2 regions of the Photorhabdus viridis genome follow, and region 2 is predicted to be linked to the other one. Evidence: predicted binding sites of a transcription regulator. Region 2 holds the regulator's gene; the other holds the start of a gene.
What was found. The regulator sigma-54, encoded in region 2, starts transcription at its own class of promoters, with help from an activator protein. The targets are predictions, from matches to a motif close to GTTGGCACANNTTTCGCTNT.
Positions count from the first base shown of each region.

Region 1 (7,415 bases), on a different contig from region 2:
TCTTAAATATAATAGTTGCCTGCATCAGGAAAGATTCTGACCACTAATTTACTCGCTGAACTCTTACTTAAATTCGTCCAAATTTAATTAAAATTACCACTTATGAGTAAAAAATATCTTTAAAAATCCAAGCATTACTGACTTTAATAAAATTAACGAGAAAATTGTTGGACAAAAATTGCTTTATCTTTTTTTACACTAAATGACAAAAAACAATACCAGTACATAGTGACTTATGTAATAATGATGCTATATTCATTGATTATTGTAGCCATCAGGCTATAATCTGCTGTTACGGGTATCTGAGGATAATACTGTTTTATATAAGCCTACATATTAACTCACATATACTAGCCGATATTTATAGTTTATTACGTTAAGGTATGAGTTTTTGTTTAAGAGGTGGTTCTGATTTACTAAAAGCAAATCAGGGTTTCCTGTAAAAAAGAAAAATAATCCCAAAGAACGATTATAGGCACATAATAATAATCTCTCGAAAGAAAATTTCTATAATACGTGCATATGTTTAGTGTTTGACTCAAATTAAGTAATGCCATATATATACGGGAGAGATACATAGCATAGATGAATATTCACTAGGATGACATGACATTGCTGAATTAAAATGCTGATGTGAGAATCTAAGGCAGGAAGCACCTCTAGTGACAGAGTACATCGAGACTGGTTGTGTAAATAATTCTTACGTCTCGGAATAATTTAAAGCTAAATGAATTGATTAAGTACATATCAATTTTAGTTTAGCACTTTAAAATAAAATATTCTGATGATTTCGGCCTTCTCACTTGAATTGATAAATTTTTTGATAATACATATACTTATACTTTGTTTGGAAGCGAATAAGATTAGCTTTTCTAAACTAACGAAATGGTAAAAAACCAATGAATGTTTAACCAGTATCCTGTTACATGATTTAAATTGCTCCCTGAGCAAAATTTGATTGAATATTTCACTAAATAATTCTTTATATATCTTAAATAAGAAAGGCGACTATGACTAAAACTGATTATCTGATGCGTTTAAGAAAATGCACTACAATTGATACACTGGAACGTGTGATTGAAAAGAACAAATATGAGCTTTCAGGAGACGAACTTGAACTATTCTACTCTGCTGCGGATCACCGACTAGCTGAGCTGACCATGAATAAACTATATGATAGAATTCCACCTTCGGTGTGGAAATACGTTCGCTAAAATAGTTTTTCATCAGGTAGAAAATGATCCGGGCCGGTAAAGTGCTATCGGCTTAATTGGGTTATCGATAAAACTGGTGAGGGCTCTGCCAGCGACATCCCGGCACACACATCCCCTGCTATGGCTGCTTCCTTCCGGACCTGACCAAGTTAACAAGTTAGCGTTGCGGGAGAACCAACAGAGCCCCCATTGACGTATTGCTTTAGCTTCAAAGCGGCGCCATTATCATTCATACCTATCTAAATAGCAAGACAAGCAGACCCGAATGATGCTTTATTACACATTACGAGTAAATACACAAGGAAATGTATTATCTGATAGCTTTCAACGTGATTTCGATATCTTTAGTCTGTCCATTATTGATCACCTCATATGCAGTATCTGTAACAAACATCAAACGATTATGCAACGAAACAGAAGCACTGACGACAATACGTGCATATGGCTTAATTTCGTTTTGCCGGTAAGGCAGAACAAAATGGAAAGGTGATTGTTTCCCACCTAAACGTTCTACCTTCTCAGACAGAGTAACTGAAGGCGCATCAGCCAAAGATATATCAGATAAAGTTACTGTCAGAACTGCATCCGCAGGCAACGCAATACGCTGCAATATATTAATATTGCCTTCAACAAAAGAGCGTTTTACTGGATTTTCAATCACTTCCACCTGAGTATCTGCTATTTCAGGACCTTTACCATTACACCCAACCAAAGCAACCGCCAGTAATACGCTCGCAGGGATCTGCCATAATTTCATACACACTCCTCCACTATTAACTAATCTATATAAATAATAAAATAAATTGAAATATCAAACCGTTAAATCTAAACCGTCTGGATTATAGATTAAAAATTTGAATATAAAACTTCAATTAATCTCATATTCTTTGTTGCACTACTATCAGGACTTAAAACATTTACAATTTAGTTATTTATTTATCATCTATTAATGGGACAATAATCATCTCTTGTACTCTCTGATAACCAGATAGAAAACAAAGGCATATTATGAGCAAGTCATTAAAGAATCTGATAAATCTGATGAACTTAGAAAAAATTGAGGAAGGTATTTACCGGGGGCAAAGTAAAGATTTAGGCTTTCCTCAGGTTTTCGGAGGACAAGTGATTGGTCAGGCGCTTTATGCTGCCAAACAAACCGTTGTTGATGATCGGATGAGCAACTCTTTCCATAGCTATTTCTTACGCCCCGGTGACAGTAGCAAACCCATCGTCTATGATGTCGAGATCCTGCGCGATGGAGGAAGTTTCAGCGCCCGGCGAGTCAGTGCGATTCAAAATGGTAAACCTATCTTTTATATGACCGCCTCATTCCAAAGTCATGAAGAAAGTTTTGAACACCAGAATATGATGCCGGATGTCCCCTATCCAGAAGAACTTATCCCTCAGGACGAAATTGCGAAAAAAATATCGCATCTGCTGCCGCAGAAGATGCAGAATATTTTTCTCCACCCCTGCCCGCTGGAAATGAGGCCAGTAAAATATTACAGCCCATTCAATTACCTACCAGAAGAACCTGTACGCTATGTTTGGTTCCGCAGTAATGGCGACATGCCTGCCGATCCTTTTATGCATCAATATCTGCTCGGCTATGCCTCTGATTTTAATTTCCTACCAACAGCATTACAGCCACATGGTGTTGGGTTCCTTGAGAAAGATATTAAGATAGCAACCATTGACCACTCTATGTGGTTCCATCGTCCGTTTAAACTAGACGACTGGTTACTCTATGCTATAGATAGTCCATCAGCTTCTGGGGCCCGTGGTTTTGTTCGTGGACAGATTTATAATTATGAAGGTGTACTTGTTGCCTCCACTGTACAAGAAGGGCTAATCAGGAAACGGAACAAATAAAAATAATAAGGGCAGCAAATAAGAAATCAGCATCACACTTACGGTCTCATTGCTGCCTGTTTATATCACAGATTAATTATAAGCACTCTCCCCATGGGAATTAATATCCAGACCTTCTCTTTCAATTTCAACAGTAACCCGCAGGCCTACCAGCAGATCTGCTATTTTAAAAGCAATAAAAGAGACAATTACTGACCAAACCACACAGATCAATATACTAAAAACCTGAATACTCACTTGTTCCAACATGGTTATACCCTCTGCATAACCGGTTCCGCCCAATGATTTCGCCGTAAAAATGCCAGTCAGGAAGCAACCTACGATCCCACATACACCATGTATACCAAATACATCACACACATCATCAACGCGTAACCACCGTTTTAAGGCCACTACTCCCCAAAGCCCAGCAAAACCCGCGATTAATCCAATAATTAGCGCACCACCAACACCAACCATTCCCGCAGCAGGTGTAATACCAACCAGCCCGGCAATACAGCCTGAGCATGCCCCTAAAAGAGAAGGTTTATTACGGAAAAACCATTCTGCAAAAACCCATGACAGAATAGAAGCGGCAGTCGCCACAATTGTATTCAAAAATGCCAGAGCAGCGATCTCATTAGCAGCACCAGCAGAACCTGCATTAAAACCAAACCAACCGATATAGAGTATAGCAGTACCAATGAAGACCATCGGCAAGTTATGCGGTTTAAATGCTTCTTTCCCAAAACCAGTACGTTTTCCCAGTAAGTAAGCACCAACCAATCCAGCTACAGCAGCATTAATATGTACAACTGTACCACCAGCAAAATCCAACGCACCATCCTGTGAAAGAATCCCACCACCCCAAACCATATGCGCCATAGGCAAGTAAGAAAACGTCAACCAGAACACACTGAAAATTAACAAAGCTGAAAAGCGAATACGCTCGCCTAACGCGCCAATAATCAAAGCAACTGTGATACAAGCGAAAGAACCTTGAAATGCCACATGAATTAACTGATAAAAATTGCCACTTAAGTTCGTAAGTGCCAAATTCTTTAACATCATTTGACTAAAACTACCAAAAAAACCATTCCCTAGCTCAAAAGCCAGACTATAACCGTAAATCACCCACAATACACATACCAGAGCAAAGCTCACCATAACCTGAGCCATCAACGATAAAACATTTTTACTCCGTAACAATCCACCATAAAATAGAGCGATTCCTGGAATTGTCATAAACAGAACAAGTACTGTACAAATCATCATAAAGGCATTATCAGCTCTATCAGCAACACCTTCCGCTGCCTGAGATAATGATGGTAAAAAACTGGCCACAACACCGGTAGCCACAGAGAATTGTTTTTTCATATATATAGTCTCTATCAGTGACTTACAGTGCCGCATCATTAATCTCGCCTGTTCTGATACGGATAACCTGTTGTAATTCGATGACAAAAATTTTACCGTCGCCAACTTTTCCGGTGAAAGCCGATTGCTGAATCGCATGAATTACCTCCTCAACTAACTCATCTGCTACAGCAATATCTATCTTTACCTTAGGTAAAAAATTGACGCTATATTCAGCTCCACGATAAAGCTCCGCATGCCCTTTTTGGCGACCAAATCCTTTTACCTCTGTTATGGTCAATCCTTGAACACCAAGACCAGAGAGAACCTCCCTAATATCCTCCAATTTAAATGGTTTTATAATTGTCGTAATGAGCTTCATATATCCCCCCGCCATCCGGCTATTGTGTTTGCAATAAGTAAGTAGCAAAGGGTGTGCCAGAAATTAAAATATATAAAAATCAATTAATTATAAGGTGAATATAAATTACAGAAAGAAAAATAGGGAGAGCAACGAATGTCCTCTCCCGTTAATGCACCAAATTAGTGCAAATATGGTTAAATCACCACCTCTTTCTCAGAGATTGTGCCACATTCATTTAATGTATCACTCACTTGTTGTAACTGATACATCTGATAGTAACGTCCACGTCTTACCAATAATTGTTGATGGTGTCCTTGCTCAACAACTGCACCACGATGCAGCACCAGAATAGTATCAGCCTCCACAATCGTGGACAAACGGTGAGCAATCACGATCAATGTTGTTTGCTGGCGAATTAATCGTAAAGCCTGTTGTACCGCCTGTTCCGTACCAGAATCAATATTTGCTGTCGCTTCATCAAGGATCAAAATTTGCGGTGCTTGCACTAACACTCTCGCCATAGCAAGCAATTGTTTTTGGCCGGCTGACAACGTATTACCCTGTTCTCCCAAGATGGTATGAAGATCATCAGGAAGCGTACGCACTAACTCAGCTAATTGCACAGTTTTCAGTACCTGCCAAACTTTCTCTTCTGAAATATTCCGACCAAGCGTAACATTATTAAAGAAAGAGTCAGCGAGAACGACTGGATCCTGCTGAACCATTGCCACACCATTACGTAACACCGAATGAGACAGAGACGACACAGGCCGGCCATCAAGGTAAATCTCCCCTTTCTGCCACGGGTAATATCCCATCAGTAAATTTGCCAGCGTACTTTTTCCACTACCGGTATGACCAACCAAAGCAATAAAACCATAATCCGGAACCTGTAAATTAATATCTTGTAAAACTATTTTGTCATCCCGATAGGAAAAACTGACATTTTCTATATCAATTCGACCACTGGATAGTGGTTGACTATCCATTCCATAACCTTGTTGAGGGCTATCCATTAATTCAAATATCCTCTCACCAGAAACTACAGCCTGTTGCAGGATTGATTGTTGAGAGGTCAGTTCGATTAGTGGTTCATTCAACCGCCCAAGATAATTGATAAAAGCATACAATACCCCGACACCAATCACTCCTGCTCCACTGAACCCAAACAACACAATAAGACCACACAGCACCATAGTTGACAATAAACTCAGCAATGGACGTAATAACATCCCATCTAATCGCAACGCCTGCATTCTCGCTTTAAAATGAGCACGATTTGTTGACAACATACGTTCACCAAAACGAGCCTGCTGCCGGAACTGCTGAACAACACTCATTCCATTGATAACTTCATTAAAATTATCATTAATATCAGCTAAATAACTGCGTACCTGCCTGACAATTGGCGTACTTAGATGCTGATATATCGCCATGACAATCAACACGACAGGAAAAATAAGCATTGCAATCAGTGCCATACGCCATTCGAGCACAAACATGGCTATCATCATCGCACCAATCAACGCTATACTCCGGAATACCGTAGGAACCACATTGACATAAAGATCTTTAATGACCTCTGTGTCGTTCGTTACACGGGAAATCAATTGCCCTACCGGTTGATTATCAAAAGCACTCAAAGGCTGACGCAATGCTGCATTCATCACATCAGTACGAAGTTGCTGAACCACATCAACTGACACTTGATTGAACAATAAAGTCTGGAAATAGTGTAATGCGGCCGTAATCAGTTGCAGAACAATAAAGGTTACAGACAGCCCAATAATCACTCCTGCCGGCATATTACCCGTTGCAACCATATTATCGATAAAGTAACTAATCAAAATCGGACCACTTACTTCCGCAATTGCAGCCCCCCACAGCATTAGCAGCGCCAGCCCCAACGGCTTACGATAATTTTTTCCATAAACCAGCAAACGTTTCAGAGACGGCCACAATCGGCGAACCTTAGTCATCTTGATCTCCCTCAGTGGTTTCCCCGTCATCCAATGCTGCTTCAAGCTGTTGATAATGATACATATCACGATACCATCCTGGCTGCTCCGCCAGTTGCTGATGCCGTCCCTGATGTATAACAGAACCCTGCTGCATCACCAGAATATTATCAGCAACAGTTAATGCAGACAGGCGGTGTGCGCTGATAATAACCGTGCGTTGTTGTCTCCACTGGCTGAGGTTTTGTAAGATATTGTGTTCAGTTTGCCCATCAACCGCAGATAAAGCGTCATCCAGAATCAAAATCTCTGCATCTAAAAGCAATGCTCTTGCAATAGAGATGCGCTGTTTCTGCCCACCAGAAAGCATCACTCCACGCTCGCCCACTTCCGTTTGGTACCCTTCAGGTAAACGAAGAATATCTTCATGAACATTGGCAAGACGGGCAACTTCTTCGATCTGTTCCTGTGTTGCATCAGGACGTCCCAAAGCAATATTCCCGGCAACTGTATCTGAAAATAGAAAAGGAGTTTGATTGACAACAGCAAACCGTGCTCGCCATTCATCTAACCGGATATCTGCAATTTTAATCGACTGGAAAAAAATTTCCCCATCAGTCACATCAAACTGTCTCTGTATCAACGCAAGTAGTGTGCTCTTACCTGAACCGG
Region 1 is NZ_JBEJZY010000031.1:35,604-43,018, reverse strand. It holds gene ABR397_RS14470 (HHA domain-containing protein) at 1,011-1,214, shown strand; RNA gene ffs (signal recognition particle sRNA small type) at 1,298-1,394, opposite strand; gene ABR397_RS14460 (YbaY family lipoprotein) at 1,525-1,971, opposite strand; gene tesB (acyl-CoA thioesterase II) at 2,223-3,086, shown strand; gene amtB (ammonium transporter AmtB) at 3,159-4,442, opposite strand; gene glnK (P-II family nitrogen regulator) at 4,465-4,803, opposite strand; gene ABR397_RS14440 (SmdB family multidrug efflux ABC transporter permease/ATP-binding protein) at 4,980-6,764, opposite strand; gene ABR397_RS14435 (SmdA family multidrug ABC transporter permease/ATP-binding protein) at 6,757-7,415, opposite strand, start outside.
Region 1: the regulator sigma-54 is predicted to act here: its motif matches at 4,845-4,864, upstream of glnK (P-II family nitrogen regulator).

Region 2 (7,415 bases):
GATGAGATTTGCTGTTTGTTGACTCATTATTGATAGACCTTAACGGTTAATAAATTGGCTTTCTATTTGGTTCATATATTAATCGCATATACTACAAAAAAACTTGAGAATTTTCGCTACCAAAGTTGTGACAAATTTTACTTTTCCATCCTCCGCCGTCAGAATATACCCCATCTAACTAAACAAACAATTTTTGTTTAAAAAATCAACCAACGTTAATATTAAATTCGGAATATACCTTACAAGGGACGCTCCATGCTTCTGACCTTTTTACTCTTAATTACCGGGTTGATTTTACTGGTATATGGTTCCGATAGATTAGTATATGGTGCTGCAATTTTTGCCCGTACTCTGGGACTGCCTCCCTTTATTATTGGTACTACCATTGTTGGCATCGGAACGTCTCTGCCCGAATTAATGGTTTCAGTTACCGCCATGCTGGATAACCAACCTGATATGGCTGTTGGTAATGTTATTGGCTCCAACATTACCAATCTGCTGCTGATAACCGGCGCTGCTGCATTTATTCGCCCACTGGAAGTAAAATCAGAAATGCTGCGACAGGAACTGCCTTTAATGCTGCTGATCACCGCTTTCTGTGGTTATTTGATGAGTGATAACTATCTCAGCCGGATGGACGGGTTAGTATTACTGGCTTCTGCCATTGCGTATATATTACTGATGATAAAAATGGCTACTCTGCCACGCTGTGCCGAAGCTGATATTTACACACAAGAGCAGGTTTCTGAATTGCCGCTGGAAGGCAATAAACGCATTGCCCTGCTTTGGATACTCTTAGGGTTGATTATTTTACCTATGGCAACCCGCATGGTTATTGATAATGCAACGGTTATTGCCCGCATTTATGGTATTAGTGAATTAGTTATCGGTCTTACTGTGCTTGCAGTCGGCACCAGTCTGCCAGAATTAGCGACGTCTATTGCAGCCGCGTTCAAAGGGGAAGATGATATTGCATTCGGAAATATTATAGGTTCAAATATATTCAATATATCAATTGTTTTGGGTCTTCCCGCATTACTCTCGCCAGCAACCATTTCCCCGGAATCTTTCCACCGTGATTTTTGGGTGATGATGGTAGCCAGCACAATATTTGCTGCATTTTGTCTGGGTCGTAAACACCGGTTAAACCGATTTAAAGGTGTCCTGTTATTAAGCTGCTTTATCGCTTATTTTATCGTGCTGTTTATTTGCAATTACAATATTGAATAAACACAAATTAGTAGGAAAAAGAAATGCCTAAAATTGATTTCCAACAAGCGGGTAAGAAAGTTTTACAGATAGAACGTGATGGGTTGGCAGAACTTGAACAATATATTAATGAAGATTTTGCCCGCACCTGTGAACTGATGTTCAACTGTGAAGGTAAGGTTATTGTCATGGGGATGGGCAAATCCGGCCACATCGGGTGTAAAATTGCTGCAACTTTCGCCAGTACGGGTACCCCCTCCTTTTTTGTTCATCCGGGAGAAGCCAGCCACGGCGATCTCGGTATGGTTACACCTAAAGATATCATTTTGGCCATCTCAAACTCAGGTGAATCCAATGAAATTCTGTCATTGATCCCCGCATTGAAACGCCAAAAAATTCCGCTTATCTGCATGACCAACAATTACAACAGTAGTATGGGAAAAGCCGCAGACATTCACTTGTGTATCAAAGTCCCACAGGAAGCCTGTCCGTTAGGTTTAGCGCCAACAACCAGCACTACGGCGACATTGGTTATGGGTGATGCTTTAGCGGTTGCATTGCTTCAAGCGCGTGGTTTTACCGCTGAAGACTTCGCACTATCACATCCAGGCGGCACACTTGGGCGCAAACTTCTGCTGCTGGTCAGTGATTTAATGAATACAGGTGATGATATCCCAAGAGTGAATCGCGATGCCTCTTTACGTGAAGCTCTCGTCGAAATCACCCGCCAAAAACTGGGTATGACCGTCGTTTGCGATGAAAATATGTATATTGACGGTATTTTTACCGATGGTGACTTGCGGCGGGTGTTTGATATGGGAATTGATTTGTACAATGTCAAAATTTCAGCTGTTATGACAGCTGGCGGTATTCGTATCAAACCAAATGCCCTTGCCGTTGATGCATTGAACTTAATGCAGTCACGCCATATCACTTCCTTACTGGTTACCGAGGAAAATAAATTACTTGGTGTATTACATATGCATGACCTGCTACAAGCTGGCGTAGTTTAACCTGAGAGAACGTCTTAATGAGCCAATTAATTTATCTGGATACCTGTTATGGTCCAGTTAATAAAGACATTATTGAAAAAGCCGGTAGAATCCGTCTGCTGATTTGCGACGTTGATGGCGTGATGTCTGACGGCCTGATATATATGGGCAATAACGGCGAAGAATTGAAAACGTTTAACGTTCGTGATGGCTACGGGATTCGTTGCCTGATCACTTCAGGAATCGAAGTCGCTATTATTACCGGCCGTCGGGCAAAATTGCTGGAAGATCGAGCAAACACACTGGGCATTACACATCTTTACCAAGGACAAAGCGATAAGGTTTTGGCGTATAGAGAACTGTTAGATAAACTGGAGCTAACACCAGAACAGGTTGCTTACATCGGTGATGATCTGATTGACTGGCCGGTCATGGAACAAGTGGGCTTATCTGTCGCTGTGGCAGACGCGCATCCACTGCTATTACCAAAAGCACATTATGTCACCCAGATTGCTGGGGGTCGCGGTGCGGTAAGAGAACTTTGTGATTTGGTGCTTTTCGCTCAGAATAAACTGGAAGAGGCCAAAGGATTATCAATATAGTAGGTTGAAGCGAAACGAGAATGGATAAAATCAAATCCTGGCTGGCTATAATACTGACGTTAATCACCCTGGCGTTAATTGGTTGGAACTTATCTGATTCAGATGAGACTAACTCATCTTCTGATACAGATAATAGTCTGCCAACATACCAAAGCCAGGAAACCATAACCTTTGTTTATGATCCTACGGGTAAGCTGACATACAAACTGGTCGCTGATGACGTCCAGAATTATACTGAGTCAAAACTTACTTGGTTTACCAAGCCGGTATTAACAACATATGACTCAAATGCCATTGCTACATGGACAGTTCGTGCGAACAAAGCCAAACTGACCAACGACAGAATGCTCTATCTTTACGGAGATGTGCAGGTTGACAGCCTGACTGATACGACACAATTACAGCGTATGACCACAGAAAATGCTATCGTCAATCTGGTAACTCAGGATGTTTCATCCGACGATCAGGTCACACTGATTGGCGTAGGATTGAAGTCCGTCGGAATGAAAATGCGTGGCAATCTGCGGAACAAAACCGCTGAACTGATTGAAAAGGTTAACACCTACTATGAAATCCAACATGAACAACAGAATCCGTAATGCTCTTATTGCTAGTGCCATTTTTACAGTCAGCCTTCCCGCTCTGGCACTGAAAGATGACACCCAGAAGCCAATTTCTATTGATTCCGTTAAACAATCCCTTGACATGACCGGGAACACTGCCACATTTACAGAAAACGTGATCGTTAAACAGGGCTCTATTGATATCCACGCTGACAAAGTTGTTGTGACCCGCCCGGATGGCGATTCTAAAAAAATGGTTGTTGAGGCATTTGGTAATCCGGTCACTTTCTATCAGTTACAGGACAGCGGTAAACCAATCAAAGGCCGCGGCGCCAAAATGCGTTACGAAATGGATAAGGAGCTGGTTACACTGACTGGCAACGCCTATCTGGAACAGTTAGACAGCAATATAAAAGGCGACCGTATCACTTACCTAGTCCCAACCCAGCAAATGGAAGCGTTCAGTGACAAAGGTAAACGAGTGACAACTGTTTTGTTACCTTCTCAGTTACAAGAAGAAAGCCCTGCGGTTAACAACAAGAGTAAATAACGAGATATGGCAATACTAAACGCAGAAAACCTGGCAAAAGCTTACAAAGGCCGTAAAGTCGTTGAAAATGTCAGCTTAAACGTGAACTCCGGTGAAATTGTTGGCCTGCTTGGTCCTAACGGCGCAGGGAAAACCACGACTTTTTATATGGTCGTAGGCATTGTTTCACGGGATACCGGGACAATTACCATTGATGGCGAAGATATCAGCCTGCTGCCACTTCACGAACGGGCGCGCCGTGGTATTGGCTACTTGCCTCAGGAAGCTTCTATTTTCCGCCGTCTGAGCGTATTCGACAATCTGATGGCCGTATTGGAGATCCGTCAGGATCTGACTCAGAAACAACGGAAAGAACGGGCCGAAGAGCTGATGGAGGAATTCCATATCAGCCACCTACGGGACAATTTGGGTCAATCACTTTCCGGTGGTGAGCGTCGCCGCGTAGAGATTGCCCGCGCGCTGGCAGCCAATCCTAAATTTATTTTGCTGGATGAACCTTTCGCCGGCGTAGATCCAATCTCAGTAATCGATATCAAAAAAATTATTCAGCATTTGAGAGATTACGGGCTAGGCGTCCTGATCACAGACCATAACGTCCGTGAAACATTGGATGTCTGTGAGCGTGCTTATATTGTCAGCCAAGGGCAGCTGATTGCTCACGGCACACCGAATGATATCCTCAATAATGAACAGGTGAAGCGCGTTTATTTAGGCGAAGGTTTCCGGCTCTAATTCAGCCAGGAGAATTAATTTAACGCTATGAAGCAAAGTTTGCAACTCAGGCTCAGTCAGCAACTGGCTATGACACCACAGCTCCAACAAGCCATTCGTTTGTTGCAACTTTCTACGCTTGAACTTCAACAGGAAATACAGCAAGCGTTAGAAATGAACCCTTTGCTTGAGCAGGATGAAGATCATCAAGAAATCAGTAATCAGGAATCTCCCGACAACGAAACTGACGTTATGGATACGCTTGATGCCCTGCAACAAAAGGATATGCCAGATGAGTTGCCACTGGATGCCAGCTGGGATGAAATTTATACAGCTGGTACACCTTCCGGTACACGTAATGACTATAGTGATGACGACCTGCCTCTTTACCAAGGTGAAACAGCCCAAACCCTGCAAGACTATTTGATGTGGCAGGCAGGGCTGACCCCTTTCACGGAAACAGATGCAGCAATTGCTACATCAATCATTGATGCTGTAGATGATACAGGCTACCTTACTGTACCACTGGAGGATATCCTTGCTAGCATTGGCGACGATCAACTGACTCTGACAGAAGTGGAAACCGTGCTCAAACAGGTACAACATTTTGATCCTATCGGTGTCGCTGCCCGTGACCTGAAAGATTGTCTACTGATCCAGCTATCAATGTTTCCACCAGAAACACCTTATCTGAAAGAGGCGAAACTGATCGTCTGCGAACATCTGGAGCTACTGGGTAATCGGGATTTCCGCAATTTAATCCGTTTAAGTCGCTTGAAAGAAGATACACTGAAAGAAGTGATTGATTTAATTCAGTCACTTGAGCCAAGGCCTGGCTTGGCGGTAAACACAGGTGAATCAGAGTATGTCATCCCTGATGTGCTGGTTCGAAAAGAGAGTGAACACTGGCAAGTAGAATTGAATACAGATAGTATTCCGCGTTTACACATTAATCAGCATTATGCGGAGTTTGGGCAACATACACACAATGAAAGTGACAGCCAGTTTATCCGCAATAACCTACAGGAAGCTAAATGGCTTATCAAAAGCCTGGAAAGCCGAAATGACACTCTGCTGAAAGTTACACGCTGCATTGTAGAACAGCAACAGGAATTTTTTGAGCATGGCGAAGAATATATGAAGCCCATGGTTTTGGCAGATATTGCCTTCCAGGTCGATATGCATGAATCTACCATTTCCAGGGTGACTACCCAAAAATTCCTGCACAGCCCACGTGGCATTTTTGAATTGAAGTATTTTTTCTCCAGCCATGTTAATACAGAAAGTGGAGGCGAAGCCTCTTCAACTGCAATACGGGCTTTGGTGAAAAAACTGGTAGCAGCGGAGAACTCCGCCAAACCATTAAGTGACAGCAAACTGACGAGTATGCTAGCCGATCAAGGCATTATGGTTGCCCGACGGACTGTCGCAAAATATCGAGAGTCGTTATCCATTCCGCCATCAAACCAACGTAAACGTCTGGTTTGAAATGAACAGAGAAGGAAGACAATATGCAACTCAAAATAACCGGCCACAATATTGAAATTACTGATGCATTACGCGACATTATCACTGCAAAATGCAGCAAGCTGGATCAATATTTCGACAGGATCAACCTGACTCAGGTAATCCTCCGTGTGGAAAAGGTACAACAAATCGCCGAAGCCACGGTACATATTAACGGAGGCGAGTTGCACGCATCCTCAGAACATGAAGATATGTATGCAGCAATTGATGGACTGGTCGATAAACTGGCTCGTCAATTAACCAAACATAAAGATAAACTGAGACAACATTAACAGTTATTTAACAATAGCTGTAGTAAAAACAGCGGAGTTTTGCTGTAAAACAGTGCACAAATACCGGATGCCACAGCTAATCTATGGCATCCGGTATCAATTAAGCACCTAAGCGAATAGAAAAATGAATAACCAAGCAGATTTACTACTAAGCTCTGTACTTTCCCTCGAATGTACGCGTAATAACGTACATTGTTCGAGCAAAAAACGGGCTTTAGAGATTATCAGTGAGCTGGCATCTAAACGGCTTAAACTACCCGAGAATATCGTATTCGAAGCAATATTGACCAGAGAAAAAGTAGGCACTACTGGAATTGGCAGTGGTATTGCTATCCCTCACGGTAAACTGGATGAAGAAAGCTCAGATCAAGCTGTTGGCGTTTTCCTCAATCTGGAACACCCTATTGCTTTCGATGCCATTGATAATCAGCCAGTCGATTTGCTGTTTGCTTTACTGGTTCCAAACGATCAATGCCAGACACACTTACACACATTGTCATTAATTGCTAAACGCCTTGCAGACAAAAATCTCTGTCGCCGTTTAAGATCGGCACAAAGTGATGAAGAACTTTACGCAATTATCACTGAATAGCTGTTGCAATGAATGGAGAGCAACAGATAACAGTGGCTCATAATAATAACCACTGAGAAATTAAGGGGAGTCGCCTCATGGTGCTGATGATAGTCAGTGGCCGTTCCGGTTCGGGTAAATCCGTTGCCTTGCGCGCACTGGAAGATATGGGTTTTTATTGTGTAGACAACTTGCCGGTAGTGTTGCTGCCGGAATTAGCCAATACGCTGGCTGACCGCGATATTTCCGCTGCTGTCAGTATTGATGTAAGAAACATGCCGGAATCCCCCGAAGTTTTCGAAGAAGCCCTGACTAAACTACCAACCAGTTTCTCACCGCAATTACTGTTTCTTGATGCTGACCGTAATACGCTAATCCGCCGTTACAGCGATACCCGCCGTCTCCATCCACTATCAAG
Region 2 is NZ_JBEJZY010000061.1:7,137-14,551, forward strand. It holds gene mlaF (phospholipid ABC transporter ATP-binding protein MlaF) at 1-27, opposite strand, end outside; gene ABR397_RS20255 (calcium/sodium antiporter) at 256-1,230, shown strand; gene kdsD (arabinose-5-phosphate isomerase KdsD) at 1,254-2,222, shown strand; gene kdsC (3-deoxy-manno-octulosonate-8-phosphatase KdsC) at 2,240-2,803, shown strand; gene lptC (LPS export ABC transporter periplasmic protein LptC) at 2,824-3,402, shown strand; gene lptA (lipopolysaccharide ABC transporter substrate-binding protein LptA) at 3,383-3,916, shown strand; gene lptB (LPS export ABC transporter ATP-binding protein) at 3,923-4,648, shown strand; gene rpoN (RNA polymerase factor sigma-54) at 4,676-6,115, shown strand; gene hpf (ribosome hibernation promoting factor) at 6,139-6,426, shown strand; gene ptsN (PTS IIA-like nitrogen regulatory protein PtsN) at 6,551-7,018, shown strand; gene rapZ (RNase adapter RapZ) at 7,096-7,415, shown strand, end outside.